Dinoroseobacter shibae DFL 12 = DSM 16493: one gene and its partner. The protein of the gene in region 1 interacts with the protein of each later gene in a pairwise test. Links are inferred from orthologs where the notes say so. Each region holds a gene or a part of one and is shown on either strand. Other genes may lie near its edges. The genes, in order: odhB and lpdA.

Region 1 (10,543 bases):
ATCCCCTGCTCCGGCAGTGACCCCGCTCGAGGCAGCGGCTGCGAACGTGCGACTGGGCTTGCAGCTGTGCATTTCCAACGGCCGGGTGCCGGAGGCCGCGATTGCTGCGTTTCAGGCCGCGGGCTTCTCCTACGAGATCGAGGATTTCGGCGGTGGCCCGACGGATATCCTGCATTGGTTCTACGCCCCGGGCAACACCGCACATATCGCAGTGATCGGCGATCCCGCGCGCCCGGAATGCCGAGTCACCACCGAGCAGTTCGGTGTCACGCATGGCGTGCCCTTCGTGGGCCAGGTGCTGGGGCAGCTTTACCCGGGCTTTTTCGAGCCCGGCAATATGGAGAACACGCCGCCCATCGTGCCAGGCGGAGCCAACCCGAGTTACCGCAAGTGCACCGGATTTGTCGGCTGGAACGGACAGCGCCCCATCGTCATCGAGATCGGCAATGCCGGCCAGGATCCGGTCTGCGTCGAAGATGGCACCATGCAAGTGATGGTGATGTTGTGATCCGGCGCGCGCTCATCTCTGGGCTCATGGCCCTCGGGTTGACGGGTCCCGCGACTGCATTGACCATGCAGGAGGCAGCCGCGATCAACATGGAACTGGCGTTTCGCCTGTGCGATGTGCGCGGCGTTGAGGCCTGGCTCAACGGCCTGCGCGCAGCCGGGTTCGTCGAGACCGTCGTCCATGAAGGCGGGCCAGATGTCACCCATACCTTTCGCGCCCCGGCCGATACGGTAGTGGTGGAGGTCTACTACGGCAATTTACCTGCCGAGTGCCGCATCTTCTCGAACCATATCGGCGTTACTGCCGTGTCGCAGATGCTCGACCGGCTCATTCCTCAAATGCGTCCCGGTTATATCCGGGGCGCGGACACCGGTCCGGTCGATGCGCGCACGGGTCGCCCTGTCCAATGCGTGTTCTATGACGAACCGAACAATGAAATCGGGCAGCGCATCGGCGTTGTTAGTGCCCGCGACCAGTCCAGCCAACCCTGCGTCGAGGATGGCACCAGCAAACTCTACAGCATTCCCAAGGTTTGAGGACGGAATGCACTTGATCCCGCTTCGATCTCCAAAGGCCCGCAACCGGGTCGCCCCCACCGAAACACCCGTCGGCCCCGCGTCGGCGACACTGCAATAAACGACCCGAAGGACACCCAATGGCCGTACTTATCGACGAAAACACCAAGGTTATCTGCCAAGGCTTCACCGGCAGCCAAGGCACCTTCCATTCCGAGCAGGCGATCGCCTACGGCACCAAGATGGTCGGCGGGGTGACCCCGGGCAAGGGCGGCCAGACCCACCTGAACCTGCCGGTGTTCAACTCGGTCCACGAGGCCAAGGCCGTGACCGAGGCGAATGCCACCGTGATCTATGTCCCGCCGCCCTTCGCCGCCGACTCGATCCTGGAGGCGATCGATGCCGAAATGGAAGTGATCGTCTGCATCACCGAAGGTATCCCGGTGCTGGACATGATGAAGGTCAAGCGCGCGCTCGAAGGCTCCGCCAGCCGCCTGATCGGGCCGAACTGCCCCGGTGTGATCACGCCGGATGCCTGCAAGATCGGCATCATGCCCGGCCATATCCACAAGCGCGGCACCGTGGGCGTGGTCTCGCGCTCCGGCACGTTGACTTACGAGGCGGTGAAACAGACCACCGACGTGGGGCTGGGCCAGTCCACCTGCGTCGGCATCGGGGGCGACCCGATCAAGGGGACCGAGCATATCGACGTGCTGGAATGGTTCCTTGCCGATGACGAGACCGAGAGCATCATCATGATCGGCGAGATCGGTGGCTCCGCCGAGGAAGAGGCCGCGCAATTCCTCGCCGACGAGAAGAAGCGCGGCCGCTGGAAGCCCACCGCGGGCTTCATCGCGGGCCGCACGGCCCCGCCGGGTCGCCGCATGGGCCATGCAGGCGCAATCGTCGCCGGCGGCAAGGGCGGCGCCGAGGACAAGATCGAAGCCATGCAGAGCGCGGGCATCGTGGTGGCAGAGAGCCCGGCGGGCCTAGGCGAAGCCGTGCTCAAGGCGATCGGCTGACATGGGCCACTGCGCCCGACATACCGCACACGGCACGTCCCCTTCGGGGGGCGTGCGCGATGCTTTCAAACGGGACGGCGGCGCTGCCTCGTTTCAAGGCATCGGCGCCGCACCCCGCGGCACCGACAGATCACCACGGGCCCACACGCGCGATGCTGCGGACCCACGCCCAAGTGAGGGGGGACACCAATGACCGACCAATCTCCGAACGACCTCTTCCATGCCTCGAGCTTCATGCAAGGGCACAACGCGGCCTACCTTGAGCAGCTCTATGCCCAGTATGCCAACGATCCCAACGCGGTCGACGCCGCCTGGGCGGAGTTCTTTCGCGCGCTCGGGGATGCCGAGCTCGACGTGAAGGCCGAGGCACAGGGCCCGTCCTGGGCGCGCCGCGACTGGCCGCCGACCCCGAATGACGACCTGACCGGCGCGCTGACGGGCGAATGGCCCGCCGCCCCGGTGACCGAGACCAAGGCCGCCGGCGAGAAGATCGCCGCCAAGGCCGCCGAGAAAGGCATCCAGGTGTCCGACGACCAGATCAAGCGCGCGGTGCTCGACAGCATCCGGGCGCTGATGCTGATCCGGGCCTACCGGATCCGGGGGCATCTGGCCGCGGATCTCGACCCGCTGAACATGCGCGATGAAAACCTGCAGCCGGAGCTCGACCCGAAATCCTACGGCTTCACCGATGCCGACATGGATCGACCGATCTTCATCGACAACGTGCTGGGGCTGCAGGTCGCCTCGATGCGCCAGATCGTCGAGATCGTGAAGCGGACCTATTGCGGCACCTTCGCGCTGCAATACATGCACATTTCCGATCCCGAACAGGCCGGGTGGCTCAAGGAGCGGATCGAAGGGTTCGGCAAGGAGATCGCGTTTACCCGCGAGGGCCGGAAGGCGATCCTGAACAAGCTGGTGGAGGCCGAGGGCTTCGAGAAGTTCCTCCATGTGAAATACATGGGCACCAAGCGCTTCGGGCTGGATGGCGGCGAGGCGCTGGTCCCGGCGATGGAGCAGATCATCAAGCGCGGCGGCAGCCTGGGGGTCAAGGAAATCGTCATCGGAATGCCCCACCGCGGCCGCCTGTCGGTGCTGGCCAACGTGATGTCGAAGCCCTACCGCGCGATTTTCAACGAATTCCAGGGCGGATCGTTCAAGCCCGAGGATGTCGACGGCTCGGGCGACGTGAAATACCATCTCGGCGCGTCGTCGGACCGGGAATTCGACGGCAACACGGTGCACTTGTCGCTGACCGCGAACCCCTCGCACCTGGAGGCGGTGAACCCCGTGGTTCTGGGCAAGGCACGCGCCAAGCAGGATCAACTGGGCGATCCCGAACGGGTGGGCGTGCTGCCCATCCTGCTGCACGGGGACGCGGCCTTCGCAGGCCAGGGCGTGGTGGCGGAATGCTTCGCGCTGTCGGGCCTGCGCGGGCACAAGACCGGTGGCACGATCCATATCGTGGTGAACAACCAGATCGGGTTTACCACAGCGCCGCATTTCAGCCGCTCCAGCCCCTATCCCACGGACAACGCGCTGGTGGTGGAAGCCCCGATCTTCCACGTCAACGGCGACGATCCGGAGGCGGTGGTCCATGCGGCCAAGGTCGCGACCGAGTTCCGCCAGAAATTCCACAAGGACGTGGTGCTGGACATCTTCTGCTATCGCCGCTTCGGGCATAACGAGGGCGATGAGCCCATGTTCACCAACCCGATCATGTACAAGCGGATCAAGGGTCACAAGACGACCCTGCAGCTCTATACCGACCGGCTGGTCAAGGACGGGCTGATCCCCGAGGGCGAGATCGAGGACATGAAGGCCGCCTTCCAGGCGCATCTGAACGAAGAGTTCGAGATCGGCAAGGATTACAAGCCGAACAAGGCCGACTGGCTGGACGGGCGCTGGTCGCACCTGAACACCGACAAGGAAGACTACCAGCGCGGCCAGACCGCCATCAAACCCGAGACGATGGCCGAGGTCGGCGAAGCGCTGATCCGGGTGCCCGACGGGTTCCCGATGCACAAGACCATCGGACGGCTGCTGGACGCCAGGGCCAAGATGTTCGAGACCGGCGCAGGTTTCGACTGGGCCACGGCCGAGGCGCTGGCCTTCGGCTCGCTCCTGACCGAGGGCTACCCGGTCCGACTGTCGGGGCAGGATTCCACCCGCGGCACGTTCTCGCAGCGCCATTCGGGCATCGTGAACCAGGAGACCGAAGAGCGCTACTATCCGCTGAACCACATCCGCGAGGGCCAGGCGCGCTACGAAGTGATCGACAGCGCCCTGTCGGAATACGCGGTGCTCGGGTTCGAGTATGGCTATTCGCTCGCCGAGCCCAATGCGCTGACCATGTGGGAAGCGCAGTTCGGCGATTTCGCCAACGGTGCGCAGATCATGTTCGACCAGTTCATCAGCTCGGGCGAGCGCAAATGGCTGCGGATGTCCGGCCTTGTGATGCTGCTGCCCCACGGGTTCGAGGGCCAGGGGCCGGAGCACTCCTCGGCGCGGCTGGAGCGGTTCCTGCAGATGTCGGCGGAGGACAACTGGATCGTGGCGAACTGCACCACACCGGCGAACTACTTCCACATCCTGCGGCGGCAATTGCACCGGACCTTCCGCAAGCCGCTGGTCCTGATGACGCCCAAGTCGCTCCTGCGGCACAAGCTGGCGATCTCGAATGCCGAGGATTTCACCACCGGGTCGAGCTTCCACCGGGTGCTGTGGGACGACGCGCAGAAGGGCAACTCGGATACCACGCTGCGACCGGACGACAAGATCAAGCGTGTCGTGCTGTGTTCCGGCAAGGTCTATTATGACCTGCTGGAGGAACGCGACGCCCGCGGGATCGACGATATCTACCTGCTGCGTCTGGAGCAGTTTTATCCCTTCCCGGCGCTGGCCATGATGAAGGAGCTGGAGCGCTTCAAGGGCGCGGAGATGGTCTGGTGCCAGGAAGAACCCAAGAACCAAGGGGCCTGGACCTTCGTGGAGCCGAACCTCGAATGGGTGCTGAGCCGCATCGGCGCCAAGCATACCCGCCCGGTCTATGCCGGACGCGCGGCATCGGCGTCGCCCGCCACGGGTCTGGCCAGCCAGCACAAAGCACAACAAGCCGCGCTCGTGAACGAAGCGCTTACGATTGAGGGATAAGAATATGTCTGTAGAAGTCCGCGTCCCGACGCTGGGGGAAAGTGTCACCGAAGCCACGGTGGCCACCTGGTTCAAGAAGCCCGGCGATACCGTCGCGGTGGACGAGATGCTCTGCGAGCTGGAGACCGACAAGGTGACGGTGGAGGTCCCCTCCCCCGCCGCCGGCACCCTGGCCGAAATCGTCGCTGCCGAGGGCAGCACCGTGGGCGTCGATGCCCTGCTGGCCTCGATCGGCGAAGGCTCCGGCGCAGCGGCGGCCGAGGCGGCGCCGGCGGCCCCGAAAGCGGCCCCGGCCGAGAGCGGCGGCGAGAGCGTCGACGTGATGGTCCCGACCCTGGGCGAGAGCGTGACCGAGGCCACGGTGTCGACCTGGTTCAAGAAGGTCGGTGACACGGTTGTCCAGGACGAGATGCTGTGCGAGCTGGAAACCGACAAGGTGTCGGTCGAGGTGCCTGCCCCGGCGGCGGGTGTTCTGACCGAGATCCTGGCGCCCGAGGGCGCCACGGTGGAGGCCTCGGCCAAGCTCGCCGTGCTCGGCGGGGCCGGCGCGGTCGCGGCCCCTTCGGAACCGGCTCCCGCACCGGCGGCGCCCACCGCCCAGGGCAAAGATGTGGAGGACGCGCCCTCGGCCAAGAAGCTGATGGCGGAGAACAACCTTGCCTCTGGCGATGTTCAGGGCACGGGCCGCGACGGGCGCGTGATGAAGGGCGACGTGCTGGCCGCACTGGCCGCACCGAAAGCCGCCGCCCCGGCCCCGTCCGCCGCCCCGCGCGCCCCGGTGGCCGCCGAGGACGCGGCGCGCGAAGAGCGGGTCAAAATGACCAAGCTGCGCCAGACCATCGCCAAGCGCCTGAAGGACAGCCAGAACACCGCCGCGATGCTCACCACCTACAACGAGGTGGACATGACCGAGACCATGGCGCTCCGGAAAGAGTACAAGGACCTGTTCGAGAAGAAACACGGCGTTCGCCTAGGCTTCATGTCCTTCTTCACCAAGGCCTGCTGTCATGCCCTGAAGGAGGTGCCCGAGGTCAATGCCGAGATCGACGGCACCGACATCGTCTACAAGAACTTCGTCCATATGGGCATCGCCGCGGGCACGCCCCAGGGCCTCGTGGTGCCAGTGATCCGGGACGCGGACCGCATGAGCTTTGCCGAGATCGAGGCGGCCATCGCCGAAAAGGGCCGCCGCGCCCGGGACGGCAAGCTCAGCATGGCCGAGATGCAGGGCGGGACCTTCACGATCTCGAACGGCGGGGTCTACGGCTCGCTGATGTCTTCGCCGATCCTGAACCCGCCGCAGTCGGGCATCCTCGGCATGCACAAGATCCAGGACCGCCCGATGGTCATCAACGGCGAAATCAAGATCCGCCCGATGATGTACCTGGCCCTCAGCTACGACCACCGGATCGTGGACGGCAAAGGGGCGGTGACCTTCCTCGTGCGCGTGAAAGAGGCGCTGGAGGATCCCCGGCGGCTGCTGATGGATTTGTAACCCGTAGAGCGGGGCATCATGCCCCGCTCTTGTCTTCTGGGGGTAGAAATGAATCGAAAACTAGCCGGTGTCTTGGCCTTCGTGGCTTCGCTCATAATTGGATGGGTTTTCTCTCGGATCGTCTTGGCAGTGATGGTCGCCAATGCGCCCGCAGGAATGTCAGAGGGCGAGCGGCTTTCTTATTCCGGTATTGTTGGTCTGCTAAGCGGAGCGGTGGTTATCGCCTGCCTTTTCATCGGATCGCGCCTAATCAAACGACATTACGACGAATAAATGACCACCGAACTTACCGTCCTCGCCCTCGCCGCCCTGCTCCAGGTCGTGCAATTCATCCTCTACTCGGTCGCCGCCAATATCCAGGTGGGCCCCAAACGCGCCATGAGCCCAAGGGACGAACCGATCGTTTTGACCGGCCTTGCGGGACGGCTGCAGCGCGCGATGAACAATCATTTCGAGGGGCTCACCCTCTTCACCATCGCGGTGGTCGTCGTCACCCTCTCGGATCAGTCCACCCCGTTCACCGCGCTCTGCGCCCATGCCTACCTGATCGCGCGCATCCTCTATGTGCCCGCCTATGCCCAGGGCCTCGCCCCCTGGCGATCCGTCATCTGGATGGTCGGCTTCATCGCCACCGTGGTCATGCTGCTCTCGGCCCTTCTGTGACTTCATTTGTGCAAAAATACTCCGGGGGAGTCGCGCAGCGACGGGGGCAGCGCCCCCTCGACCCCGCCCGCCCCATGAAAGGACCTCACCATGGCAAGCTATGACGTTATCATCATCGGCTCCGGCCCCGGCGGCTATGTCGGCGCGATCCGCTGCGCGCAGCTGGGCCTCAAGACTGCCTGCGTGGAAGGGCGCGACACCCTGGGCGGCACCTGCCTGAACGTGGGCTGCATCCCGTCCAAGGCGCTGCTCCATGCTTCCCACCAAGTCCACGAGGCCGAGCACAACTTCGAGAAGATGGGCATCAAGGTGCCCGCGCCGAAAATCGACTGGAAAACCATGCTGGCCTACAAGGACGACGTGATCGGCCAGAACACCAAGGGCATCGAGTTCCTGTTCAAGAAGAACAAGGTCGACTGGCTGAAGGGCTGGGCCTCGATCCCCGAGGCGGGCAAGGTCAAGGTTGGCGACGAGACCCACGAGGCCAAGCACATCATCATTGCGTCTGGCTCCGAGCCTGCCTCGATCCCCGGCGCGGAGGTCGAGATCGACGAAAAGGTCGTCGTTACCTCCACCGGCGCGCTGGAGTTGGGCAAGATCCCCAAGCGCATGGTCGTGGTCGGCGGCGGCGTGATCGGGCTGGAGCTTGGCTCGGTCTATGCGCGGCTCGGCACCGAGGTCTCGGTGATCGAGTTCATGGACGGGATCACCCCGGGCCAGGACCTCGAGGTTGCCCGCCAGTTCCAGAAGATCCTCACCAAGCAGGGGCTGAAATTCATCACCGGCGCTGCAGTGCAGAAAGTGGCCGCGACCAAGAGCAAGGCCAAGGTCACCTACAAGATGCGCAAGGATGACAGCGAGGATAGCCTTGAAGCAGACATCGTGCTCGTCTCCACCGGGCGTAAACCGTTCACCGAGGGGCTCGGGCTCGACGCCCTGGGGGTGAAGATGACCGAACGGGGGCAGATCGCCACCGACGGCAGCTACCGCACGAATGTGCCCGGGGTCTATGCGATCGGAGACGTGATCGAGGGGCCGATGCTGGCCCACAAGGCCGAGGACGAGGGCATGGCCGTGGCCGAGATGATCGCCGGGCAGCACCCCCATGTGAATTACGGCGTGATCCCCGGGGTGATCTACACCCATCCCGAGGTCGCCAGCGTCGGCAAGACCGAGGAACAACTCAAGGCCGAGGGCGTCGCCTACAAGGTGGGCAAGTTCTCCTTCATGGGCAACGGTCGGGCGAAGGCCAATTTCGCCGCCGACGGGTTCGTCAAGCTGCTGGCAGACAAGGCAACCGACCGGATCCTCGGCGCCCATGTGATCGGCCCCATGGCGGGCGACCTGATCCACGAGGTCTGCGTCGCGATGGAATTCGGGGCGGCGGCCGAGGACCTGGCCCGCACCTGCCACGCGCACCCGACCTATTCCGAGGCCATGCGCGAAGCGGCCCTGGCCTGCGGCGACGGGGCGATCCACGCCTGACATCCGGGCATCGAGGCGCCGTAGGGCGCCTCGACCAAGCCGCTTGCAAGCGGCTTAAGCCCGTTCCAACGGGCTTGGCCCCGGCGGCGACCCGTCAGATCGACAGGCAGATGTATTTCATCTCGAGATACTCGTCGATCCCGTGGCGGGACCCTTCGCGCCCAAGCCCCGATTGCTTGACCCCGCCGAAGGGCGCCCCTTCGGTCGAGATGATGCCGGTGTTGATCCCGACGATGCCGTATTCCAGCGCCTCGGACACCCGGGTGATCCGGCCGATGTCGCGGGCGTAGAAATACCCCGCGAGCCCGAAGATCGTGTCATTGGCCATGGCGATGACCTCGTCCTCCTCCGTGAACCGGAAGAGCGGCGCGACCGGGCCGAAGGTTTCCTCCCGCGCCACTTTCATCTCCTGCGTCACGCCGGTCACCACCGTGGGGGTGAAGAACGTGCCGCCGAGGGGATGTGTCTCGCCCCCGGTCACGACCGTTCCACCCTTGGCGCGCAGGTCGTCGAGGTGATCCTGCACCTTCTCCACCGCGGGCATATTGATCAGCGGGCCGATGGTCACACCCTCGGCCGCGCCATCCCCGACCTTCAGCTCCTCCACCGCGGCGGCCAGCTTCTCGGCGAAGGCGTCATAGACCCCGTCCTGCACATAGATCCGGTTGGCGCAGACGCAGGTCTGGCCCGCGTTGCGGAACTTGCAGGCCATCGCCCCCTCGACCGCCTTGTCGAGATCGGCATCGTCGAACACGATGAAGGGCGCGTTGCCGCCCAGCTCCATCGAGCATTTCTTCACCTGATCGGCGGCTTGCGCCAGCAGGATGCGCCCCACCTGGGTCGAGCCGGTGAAGGTCAGCTTGCGCACGGTATGGTTCTCGCAGAATTCCTTGCCAATGGCCGAGGAATCACTGCTCGGCAGCACGGCGAAGAGCCCTGCAGGGATCCCCGCCCGTTCGGCCAGAACCGCCAGCGCCAGCGCCGAGAGCGGCGTGTCCTCGGCCGGTTTCGACAGGAAGGCGCAGCCGGCCGCCAGCGCCGGCGCGGCCTTGCGGGTGATCATGGCAATGGGGAAGTTCCACGGGGTGATCGCCCCCACCACGCCAATGGGCTGGCGGATCACCTGGATGCGCGCGTCCGGCAAATGACCCGGGATGGTCTCGCCATAGAGGCGCTTGGCCTCTTCGGCGAACCATTCCACGAAAGACGCGCCATACATCACCTCGCCCCTGGCTTCGGCCAGCGGCTTGCCCATCTCGGCGGTCAGGATCCGCGCCAGGTCGTCGGCATTCCCGACGATCAGGTCGAACCAGCGCCGCAACACCTGCGCGCGGTCCTTGGCGGTGCGCGCGGCCCAGGGCTTCTGCGCGGCGTCTGCGGCGGCGATGGCGCGGGCGGTCTCGGCCCGGCCCAGGTCGGGCACATGGGCGATCACGTCGCCGCGCGCCGGGTTGGTCACCGGGAAGGTCGCGCCACTGTCCGCATCCGTCCAGGCACCCGCGAAATAGGCCTTGCTGGCCAGGAGCGCGGGATCCTTCAGGTGTTCCCGCAATTCCGTCACTGTATCGAGCATTCTGGACCCTCCCACGTCTGATGTGTCACACCCACAGCTAACCGGGCGACCGGACAAGGACAAGAGAGGCGCGGATGGACTGGACGGCGGCATATGACAACGCGAGCTTCATCCCCGGGGCAAGTGCGT
Region 2 (10,635 bases), 970 kb from region 1 along the record:
ACGACGCCGAGCAGGTGTTCTATATCGGCACGAATGACCCCGATGAACTGACCGAGCTGCGCCGGCACATGCTGGCGGAGTTCAAATCCCTACCGGTGTCGGCCGAATACATGGCCAGAGAGATTTTCGACATCTCCGAGAAGTACGGGAAAGACACGGTGATGATGATCAACTGGCTCGGCACCGACAAGCTGCCGATGTTCTTTGCCATGAAGGGGGCGGTGGATGCGCGGCTGAACAAGTTCGCGTTGACGCGCGGGTTCACCGACAAGTTCATGCAGCTTGCCAGTGCCGTGGTGCCCCGGCTGATCCCCAAGCGGATGATGGCGTATCGCGACCGGTTCGAGCATCACCTGATTCTGAAGATGCGGGACGAGGGGATCGACGAGGCGCGCGATTTCCTGGGCGCGTTCTTCGCGGGGCGGGGTGGCGATTATTTCGAGTGCACGGCCAAGGAGGGCAAGATCGCCGGGCTGCACCGGTTTGCCGCCGCCGGTGCGGCGATCCGGTACCAAAACATCCATGCGGACCAGGTGGAGGATATCCTTGCGCTGGATATTGCCTTGAAGCGGAACGAGCGTGCCTGGCTCGAAGAACTGCCGCCGCATATCGCGGACAAGCTGGTGCACAAGCTCTATTACGGGCACTTCATGTGCCACGTTCTGCACCAGGATTACATCGTCAAGAAGGGCGTCGACGTGAAGGCGCTGAAGGCGGAAATGCTTGAATTGCTTGACAAACGGGGTGCGGAATACCCCGCCGAGCACAATGTCGGACATCTTTATGGAGCCAAACCGGACCTTGCTGCGTTCTACAAGAGCGTGGATCCGACGAATTCCATGAATCCCGGGATCGGGAAGATGTCGAAGTGCAAGCATTACGGCGCAAAACGGGAGGAAGTTTAATGTTGAACCATTGGTATGCATCAGCTGCGTAGCGCTATGCATCTGGCAGGGGTTCTGACCTAACGACCCCCGTGTTATCCACATATCATCACGCGGCATGCGTTGATCGCACGGCCCCGGTGGGGGTCGAGCGGGAGGGAGGAGGAAATTCCCATCCGGTTACAGCGATTAATTTAATGCTGAACGAAATGGCTGGGCCGCAGAGTCCGGACCAAGGGACAGAGGATCATGACGGACACCAAGCACGATATCGACCCGGTGGAATCCCAGGAATGGCAGGAAGCCATCGAGGATGTGATCGCCCGGGACGGCGCGGATCGCGCCCATTACCTTCTGGACAAGGCGGTGCAGCAGGCCCGCGCGGCGGGCGCGACCCTGCCGTTCTCGGCCACCACGCCCTACCAGAACACCATTCCCGCCGATGACCAGTACGACTTCCCCGGCGACCTGGAGATGGAATGGCGGATCCGCACCATCAACCGCTGGAACGCCATGGCCACGGTCGTGCGCCGCAACAAGGTCAGCTCGGAATATGGCGGGCATATCGCGTCCTTTGCGTCCTCGGCGGTGATGTATGACGTGGGTCTGAACCACTTCTGGCGCTCGAAATCGGCGATCCACGGTGGGGATCTCGTGTTCTTCCAGGGCCATGTGATCCCGGGGATCTATGCGCGGTCCTTCATGGAAGGCCGGATCAGCGAGGAGCAGCTGGAAAATTTCCGCTCCGAAGTCGACGGGTCCGGCCTGTCATCCTATCCGCACCCTTGGCTGATGCCGGACTACTGGCAGTTCCCGACCGTGTCGATGGGGCTCGGCCCGCTCATGGCGATCTACCAGGCGCGGTTCATGAAATACATGCACAGCCGGGGCCTCATCGACATGGCCGACCGCAAGGTGTGGTGTTTCCTGGGCGATGGCGAGATGGACGAGCCGGAAAGCCGGGGCGCCATTGACCTCGCGGTGCGCGAGGGGCTGGACAACCTGATCTTCGTGATCAACTGCAACTTGCAACGGCTCGACGGACCGGTGCGCGGCAATGGCAAGATCGTGCAGGAGCTGGAAGGCGACTTCCGCGGCGCGGGCTGGAACGTCATCAAGCTGCTCTGGGGCAAGGGTTGGGACGAATTGCTGGAGAAAGACGTCTCGGGCCGGTTGCGCCAGCTGATGGACGAGACCGTGGACGGCGATTACCAGACGTTCAAATCCAAGGACGGCGCCTATATCCGCAAGCATTTCTTTGGCAAGTATCCCGAGACCGCGGCGCTGGTCGAGGACTGGACCGATGAGCAGATCTGGGCGCTGCGCCGGGGCGGGCACGATCCGCAAAAGGTCTATACCGCGTTCAAGAAGGCGACCGAGACCAAGGGGCAGCCGAGCTGTCTGCTGGTCAAGACCGTGAAGGGTCACGGGATGGGCACGGCCGGCGAGGGCCAGAACACCACCCACCAGCAAAAGAAGATGAACGAGGAGCAGTTGCGCGCCTTCCGCGACCGGTTCAAGATCCCTGTCAGCGACGAGGATGTCGGCAAGGCCCCGTTCGTGGCGCTGAACAACGCGCAGAAGGCCTATATCCTGGAGCGGCGCAAGGAGCTGGGCGGCGAGTTCCCGAAGCGCGAATGGCGCGACACCCCCAAGCTGGAGATCCCTGCGCTGGAGGCGTTCGGCAAGGAGCTGAAATCCACCGGCACGCGTGAGATTTCGACCACCATGGCCTTCGTGCGGATACTGACGACGCTCTTGCGCGACAAGAACATCGGCAAGCAGGTCGTGCCGATCGTGCCGGACGAGAGCCGCACCTTCGGGATGGAAGGCTTGTTCCGCTCGGTGGGGATCTACAACCCGATGGGGCAGACCTACATCCCCGAAGACCGGGACCAGATGTCCTATTACAAGGAGAGCGAGACGGGACAGGTCCTGCAGGAGGGCATCAACGAGGCCGGGGCCATGGCCGACTGGATCGCGGCGGCCACGTCGTACTCCAACCACGGCGTGCCGATGATCCCGTTCTTCATCTACTACTCTATGTTCGGGTTCCAGCGGATCGGCGACCTGGCCTGGGCCGCGGGCGACAGCCGTGCGCGGGGCTTCATGCTGGGCGGCACCGCCGGGCGCACGACGCTGAACGGCGAGGGGCTGCAGCACGAGGACGGGCATTCCCACATCCTGGCGGGCACCATCCCGAACTGCATCAGCTACGATCCGACCTTCAGCTACGAGGTGGCGGTGATCGTCCATCACGGGCTCAAGCGGATGTATGTCGAGCAGGACGACGTGTATTTCTACCTGACGCTGATGAACGAGAACTACACCCATCCGGACATGCCGATGGGTGTAGAAGAGGACATCATCAAGGGGCTTTACCGGTTCTCGAAAACCGCCAAGCCGAACAAGAAGCATGTCAACCTGATGGGGTCGGGCACGATCCTGGTGCAGGCGATCAAGGCGGCCGAGATGCTGAAGGAAGACTTCGGCGTGACCTCGGACATCTGGTCGGCGACCTCGATGAACGAGCTGGCCCGCGACGGGCAGGATTGCGCACGGGCCAACCGGCTCGACCCCCTTGGAGATCAGAAGGTGCCGTTTGTCACGCAACAGCTTGAAGGGGTGACCGGACCGGTCATCGCGGCCACCGATTACATGAAGAACTATGCCGAACAGATCCGCGCGTTCGTGCCGCAGGACTTCACGGTCCTGGGCACCGACGGGTTCGGGCGGTCCGACAGCCGGGTCAACCTGCGCCGGTTCTTCGAGGTGGATTCCAACCACATCGCCGCCGCGGCCATGGTCGCGCTGCACAGGCAGGGGACCGTCACCGATGCGGTGCTGAAAAAGGCGCTCGCCCGGTACGAGATCGACAGCAACAAGCCGAACCCCCGTCTGGTGTGATCGGGACGCGTCCGTCCGGCCCGGCCTGCGCGCGGCGCGGGACAGGGCCGGCGGATGCCAGGGAATGAGAAGGACAAGACAATGGCAATCGAAGTAAACGTGCCCGATATCGGCGATTTCACCGATGTTCCGGTGGTCAGCATCCTGGTTTCGGTCGGCGATGTGGTCGCCGAAGAAGACCCCTTGCTGGAACTGGAGAGCGACAAGGCGACCATGGAAGTGCCCAGCCCCGTTGCGGGCAAGGTGGTCGAGATCAAGGTGGCCGAGGGCGATACCGTTTCCGAAGGTACGCTGATCATGATGATGGAGGCCGAAGATGGCGCGGCGGGCGCCTCGGAGCCGGCGCCTTCGGCACCAGCCGCCTCGGCGCCCGCGGCCCCGTCCGCTGCCGCGCCCGCGGCCCCCACCGACCCCAAGCCTGCGCCGGTGACCGATGCGGGCTTCGGCAAGGCCCATGCGAGCCCCTCGGTGCGGGCCTTCGCCCGGTCCCTGGAGATCGATCTGAGCAAGGTCAACGGCACCGGCCGCAAGGGGCGCATCCTGCGCGAGGATGTGACCGCCTATCTGAAATCCAGCACGGCGCCTGCACCCGCCAAGGGGGGGGCTGCGTCCGGGGGCATGGGTATTCCGCCGATCCCGGTGGTGGATTTCTCGAAATTCGGCCCGGTCGAGGACGTGGAGATGCCGCGGATCAAGAAGATTTCCGGCCCTGCGTTGCACCGGTCCTGGCTGAACATCCCGCACGTCACCCATAACGACGAGGCGGACATCACCGATCTCGACAAGTACCGCAAGGAGATGGACACCCAGGCCAAGGAAGACGGCTACCGGGTGACGCTTCTGTCTTTCGTGATCAAGGCGAGCGTCTCGGCATTGAAGACCCATTGGGAATTCAACAGCTCGATCCATCCCGACGGCGACAAGCTGATCAAGAAGGCGTTCTACAATATCGGCTTTGCGGCGGACACGCCCAACGGGCTGATGGTGCCGGTGATCAAGGATGCGGACCGCAAGGGGCTGGTGGAGATTTCCAAGGAGCTGATGGAGCTGTCGGCCAAGGCCCGTGCGGGTGAGTTGAAGGGGCCGGACATGCAGGGCGCGACCTTCACCATCTCGTCGCTCGGCGGGATTGGCGGGACGTCCTTCACGCCCATCGTCAACGCACCCGAGGTGGCGATCCTGGGCCTGACACGCTCGAAGATGGCGCCGGTCTGGAATGGCGAGGAGTTCGTGCCGCGCCTGATGCAGCCGCTCTCGCTGAGCTATGACCACCGGGCGGTGGACGGGGCCCTGGCGGCGCGGTTCTGCGTGACGCTCAAGACCCTGCTCGGCGATATGCGCAAGTTGATGTGGTAAGGAGACGGACCGATGGACATTAAAGTACCCGATATCGGGGATTTCACCGATGTGCCGGTCGTCTCGATCCTTGTGGCCGTGGGCGACACGGTGGCCGAGGAAGACCCGCTGATCGAGCTGGAGAGTGACAAGGCGACCATGGAGGTGCCGTCACCGGCCGCCGGTGTCGTCAAGGAGATCAAGGTGGCCGAGGGCGACAACGTCTCGGAAGGCACCGTGATCATGGTGTTCGAGAGTTCAGGCGCCGAAGAAGCCCCGAAAGGGGCTGATGAGGCCCCCGCAGCCGCCGCTGCCCCCGAGGCCGTGGCCGCGACCGGTACCGCGACCGGCCCGGGGGATGTGCATGGCGAGGTGGTGGTGCTGGGCTCCGGCCCCGGGGGCTACACCGCGGCGTTCCGGGCGGCGGATCTGGGCAAGAAGGTGGTTCTGATCGAGCGCTACCCGTCTCTGGGTGGGGTCTGCCTCAACGTCGGCTGTATTCCGTCCAAGGCGCTTCTGCATGTCGCCAAGGTCATCACCGAGGCTGAAGAGATGGGCGCGCACGGCGTCAGTTTCGGCAAGCCGAAGGTGGATCTGGACGAATTGCGCGCCTTCAAGGACAGCGTGATCGGTCAGTTGACCGGCGGCCTGAGCGGTTTGGCCAAGGGCCGCAAGGTCGAGGTCGTCACCGGCTATGGCAAGTTCACCGGGCCGAACATGATCGCGGTGGAAGGCGAGGATGGCGTCACGACGGTCAGCTTCGACCAGTGCATCATCGCGGCAGGCTCCGAGCCGGTGAACCTGCCGTTTCTGCCCGAGGATGACCGGATCATCGACAGCACCGGCGCGCTGGAGCTCAAGGACATCCCCAAGCGGATGCTGATCCTGGGCGGCGGTATCATCGGGCTGGAAATGGCCTGTGTCTATGATGCGCTGGGCTCGGACATCACCGTGGTCGAGTTCATGGATCAGCTGATGCCGGGGGCCGACAAGGACATCGTCAAGCCGCTGCACAAGCGGATCGAGGGCCGGTACGAGAACATCCTGCTCAAGACCAAGGTGACCGGGGTCGAGGCGCTCAAGAAGGGGCTGAAGGTCACTTTCGAGGACGCCAAGGGTGAGCTCACCACGGACACCTTCGACAAGGTGCTCGTGGCCGTGGGGCGCAAGCCGAACGGCGCGCTGATCGATGCCGAGAAGGCCGGGGTCGCCGTGGACGAGCGCGGCTTCATCGCCGTGGACAGCCAGCAGCGCACGGGTGTTGCGCATATCTTCGCCATCGGTGACCTGGTGGGCCAGCCGATGCTGGCGCACAAGGCGGTGCATGAGGGCAAGGTCGCGGCAGAGGTCTGCGCGGGTCACAACCGCCATTTCGATGCGCGGCTGATCCCCTCCGTGGCCTATACCGACCCTGAGGTCGCCTGGTGCGGCGTGACGGAGACCGACGCCAAGGCCAAGGGCATCGCCTACGAGAAGGGGGTCTTTCCCTGGGCGGCGTCGGGGCGGTCCCTTTCCAATGGCCGGTCCGAGGGGATTACGAAGCTGCTGTTCGACCCCGAGGACGACCGGGTGATCGGGGCCTGCATCGTGGGCACCAATGCGGGCGATCTGATCTCGGAGGTGGCGCTGGCCATCGAAATGGGCGCGGATGCGGTCGATCTGGGCCACACCATCCACCCGCACCCGACCCTGTCGGAGACGGTGAATTTCGCCGCCGAGATGTTCGAGGGCACGATCACCGACCTGATGCCGCCGAAGAAGAAAAAGGCCCACTAGGCTCTCTTAGGGTCAAGACCCGGACGCCGTGCCCCCCGGGGCGCGGCGTCTTGCGTTGGGGGTGCGGGGATTTGTTAACCGGGGCGTGCCAGAACCGGCAGTGCGGCGCGGTCCGGGCGCGCGGGGCTGCCACAGTTTGTCCCGTTTGCCGCGAATTCCGGTCCCGGCGCTTTGCGCAGCACGGGGGCTGTGGTTCTGTGCGTTTATCCAGGATTTTCGGTGCCCGGCCCCGGTGCGCCCCATTTCAGAGGTTGATTTCATGCCCGATCCCGTCGTTCTGCTTGGCCCCGGCCGCTCTTTCACGACCGTTGCCGCGGGGATGCTTGGCCAGCATCCGCAACATTACGGGATGCCGGAGCTGAACCTGGCCTTGGGCGACACGGTGGGGGAGTTTCTGGCCATGACCATGGGCGGTCGCAACGGGCTGGCCCACGGGATTGTGCGGGCCATGGCGCAGCTGGAGTTTGGCGAGGTCACCGCAAGGGGCGTGGAGGAGATGCGCGCCTTTCTGCACGCAAACCGGGACATGACCACGCGGGAGTTGATGGCGGCGCTCCAGGACATGGTGGCGCCGAAAGCGATCGTCGAGAAAAGCCCGGCAATCGCGGCGGATGCGCATTTTCCGTTCCGGCAGGAGCAGATCCTGCCCGGGGCGAAATACATCCACATCACCCGCCACCCGATGTCCGCCGGCCGGTCGATGATCGACGCGAAGTGGTACACGATGATCCTGCGCTCGCCCGTGGGCGACTCCTGGGACCGGCGCATGGACCCGCCGGTTCTGGATCCGCAGGTGCATTGGTTCGAGGCCCATGAGCGGCTGCTGAACTTCCTCGACACCATTCCGGCGGATCGGCAGATGCGGCTGCGCGGCGAGGACCTGCTGGCCGATCCCGACACCTGGCTGGCGCGGATCTGCGCCTGGCTCGGGGTGGATACGGGCCCTGCGGCGATCGAGGCGATGAAGCACCCCGAAACCTCGCCCTTCGCCCGGCCCGGGCCACAGAATGCCCAATGGGGGGGCGACCCGAGCTACCAGGACAACCCGGCCCTGCGGCCCTACACCATCAAGCCCGAGCGGCTGAGCGGGCCTTTGCCCTGGCGCGAGGATGGGGTCGGGTTCGCCGATCACGTGATCGAAATGGCGCAATTTTTCGGCTATGAGGATGGCGGGCCGGCGCAGGGGGGCTGAAACCCGCGTCGGGAAACCATTGGTTTGCAAATTCGTGTCAAACCGTGGTTGAGTTTGGCAGGCCCGGTCGGGACCTGACCACGCACGCATGAGAGGAACGGATCGGTGAGCACGGGATTCGAGGCGATAACGGCGCAGGTCAAGCTGGTGATCTGGGACCTGGACGAGACCTTCTGGCAGGGCACCTTGTCCGAAGGGGGCATTACGCCGATCCCGGCCCATGCAGAGATGATCAAGACGCTCGCGGATCGCGGGATCATGTCGTCGATCTGTTCCAAGAACGATTTCGACACCGCCAAGGCGGAGTTGGAGAGGCTCGGCGTCTGGGACTACATCGTGTTTCCCCATATCGACTGGACCCCGAAAGGCCAGGCGATCAAGACCATGCTGTCGGCCATGGGGTTGCGGGCGCCGAACGTGGTGTTTCTCGACGACAATCACATGAACCTCGAAGAGGCCGCGTTCTTCAACGAGGGGCTGATGTGCGTGGATGCGACCCAGCCGCTCGCCGGGCTGCTCGATCTGCCGCAGATGAAGGGCAAGGACGACCGCGCCCATTCCCGACTGGCCCAATACAAGATGCTGGAGACCAAGCAGGCCGCGCAAGCCGAGGGCGCGCTCGACAACATGGCGTTCCTGCGCCAATCGCAGATCCGGGTCGAGATCCTGACCGATCTGGAGCCGCATATGGACCGGGTTCTGGAGCTGATCAATCGCACGAACCAGCTGAACTTCACCAAGAATCGGGTGGAGACGCCGGAGGCGCGGGCGGAGTTGGACGCGCTCCTGGCAACCTCGGGGGTGCATGCGGGGCTGGTGCGGGTGACGGACCGCTACGGCGATTACGGGATCGTGGGCTTCTTTGCCGCGCGGGTGAAATACAGCGGCACAACCGTGCATCATTTCTGCTTTTCATGCCGGACGCTCAACATGGGGGTGGAGCAGTTCGTCTGGCAGCGGATCGGTGCGCCGGAATTCGACTTCAAAGGCCCGGTGGCAAGCCAGCTGGACGCAGGCGCGGAGGTGGACTGGATCGCGGAGGCGTCGTCGTCGGACCAGGTGTTTTCCGAGCAGGACGATCGGACCCTGTGCCTTGTCGGCGGGTGCGACCTGCTGCAGGTGTCGTTTTACTGCGGCACCAACCGGCATGAATTCGTCAACAAGGAGGATCGCGGATACCTCGTGCGCTATGACGATCCGGGGTTTTTCCTGAACCCGCGCAAGCCTTTGAAACATGATCAGACGTTGAAGAAGTTTCCCACCTGGTCCTGGCAGGACATGGAGGATCTTGATGTTGCCCTGGCGGACTCCGATGTCGTGCTGCTGTCGCTCTATTACGCGGTGCCGGGGGACACGTTCTTTACCTTCGGCGGCAAGGAGTGGGGCGGGGAATACCTGGTCAAGGTGCCGCCGCGCACGCTGAAGAAGTTCATCAAGTCCGACCAGGCGTTGTGGTTTGCCAAGTCCTTCTATCACCGGCGCTACACGCTGGAGGAGAGCCTTGAACTGACGCGCCGGAGCATGGAGCGGGCGATGAGCCTCGTGAAGCCGGACGCACAGGTCTTTGTGCTGACGGCGGCGACCAAGACCGGGATGCAGGCAGAGCGGACGGGCGAGATGCGCGCGGCCTATAACGCGATGTGCAAGGCGTTCTGCGCGGGCCACGCCCAGGCCCATCTGGTCGATCTGGACGAGGTCCTGCTGGAAGAGGATTTCCAGGACAGCGACCACTACACGCGCGCGGGCTATTTCAAGATCGCGAAATGCGTGAACGACTACATGGCCGACCAGTCGGGGGCCGCCGCGGATGTCGCGGCGGAGTAACACGCCTGTGCGGTCCGCTGCCGGGAAAGTGGCTCCCATGATGTGATTAATTCCTGGGCGCCTCGCGCAATTTGCTCGCTTCCTGTGCGCCCTCGGGGGGAGATTTCTTGACAAGGGTCAAGGCTATCCATCAAAGGGGGGCATGTGTGGGATCGAGTTTACGAATGCGTAACCTTTTACCGTCAGGCAGATCTGCAGAAGGAAAGGGGCCGCACGTGATCGGGACATGGGCGCGTTTTGGCCAAGTTGCAGCCTCTGTGCAGGTGCGAAACTTGATAGAATTGCGCCGAAGCGATAGGCTGTCAGGATTGGTTTTGCCAAGATATGCTGCATTGCAATATACGCGGGGCCTTCGGGCGCTGATGGAATTTGATCTTCGCGGGCGGTGGTCCGCTAACGTTGCGGTAACGCGCCGGTGGATAGACAGTCATGGTGCTGAAAGCGCGCAAGTGTGAGATGGGGGGTCTTCTGGCCCGTCCAAGGGTGTAGACAGAGCACGGTGGTTGCGCCCGACGAGCGGGGCAGAAGGCCGAGTATTTGTGAATTTCATTGTAGGAGTGACCTGTATGCCATTGACGAAGAGTGATTTTCTGATCTTCGCCAGTTCGGTTCCCAACAAGATCACTCCGGGGATTGCGATTTCCGCCAGCCGTGCGGGCCATTGGGGGATTCTCGACCTCGAGTTTGCGGATGCGGCTGCGCCAGCGGTTCGCCGGG

Evidence for each region.
Region 2: the proteins of odhB (region 1) and lpdA interact in binary tests that used the Escherichia coli proteins (3 or more experiments, as listed by UniProt). The link is inferred for Dinoroseobacter shibae DFL 12 = DSM 16493 from one-to-one orthologs.

The regions. Positions count from the first base shown.
Region 1 is NC_009952.1:3,034,273-3,044,815, forward strand. Bases 4,582-7,447 are described here. They hold odhB (2-oxoglutarate dehydrogenase complex dihydrolipoyllysine-residue succinyltransferase), read left to right. Parts: upstream 4,582-5,202; coding sequence 5,203-6,693; downstream 6,694-7,447. Other genes in these bases: DSHI_RS14625 (2-oxoglutarate dehydrogenase E1 component), read left to right, coding at 4,582-5,198; DSHI_RS14640 (MAPEG family protein), read left to right, coding at 6,967-7,356; lpdA (dihydrolipoyl dehydrogenase), read left to right, coding at 7,447-7,447. Also shown: DSHI_RS14610 (hypothetical protein), read left to right, coding at 1-508; DSHI_RS14615 (hypothetical protein), read left to right, coding at 598-1,044; sucD (succinate--CoA ligase subunit alpha), read left to right, coding at 1,164-2,045; more of DSHI_RS14625, read left to right, coding at 2,235-4,581; more of lpdA, read left to right, coding at 7,448-8,841; DSHI_RS14650 (NAD-dependent succinate-semialdehyde dehydrogenase), read right to left, coding at 8,936-10,414; DSHI_RS14655 (alpha/beta hydrolase), read left to right, coding at 10,489-10,543. UniProt on the Escherichia coli protein: E2 component of the 2-oxoglutarate dehydrogenase (OGDH) complex which catalyzes the second step in the conversion of 2-oxoglutarate to succinyl-CoA and CO(2).
Region 2 is NC_009952.1:2,070,398-2,081,032, reverse strand. What follows is about bases 4,573-7,530. They hold lpdA (dihydrolipoyl dehydrogenase), read left to right. Parts: upstream 4,573-5,159; coding sequence 5,160-6,902; downstream 6,903-7,530. Other genes in these bases: DSHI_RS10015 (sulfotransferase family protein), read left to right, coding at 7,162-7,530; aceF (dihydrolipoyllysine-residue acetyltransferase), read left to right, coding at 4,573-5,147. Outside these bases: dld (D-lactate dehydrogenase), read left to right, coding at 1-905; aceE (pyruvate dehydrogenase (acetyl-transferring), homodimeric type), read left to right, coding at 1,134-3,791; more of aceF, read left to right, coding at 3,873-4,572; more of DSHI_RS10015, read left to right, coding at 7,531-8,094; DSHI_RS21390 (hypothetical protein), read left to right, coding at 8,200-9,918; DSHI_RS10005 (type I polyketide synthase), read left to right, coding at 10,485-10,635. UniProt on the Escherichia coli protein: Lipoamide dehydrogenase is a component of the glycine cleavage system as well as of the alpha-ketoacid dehydrogenase complexes.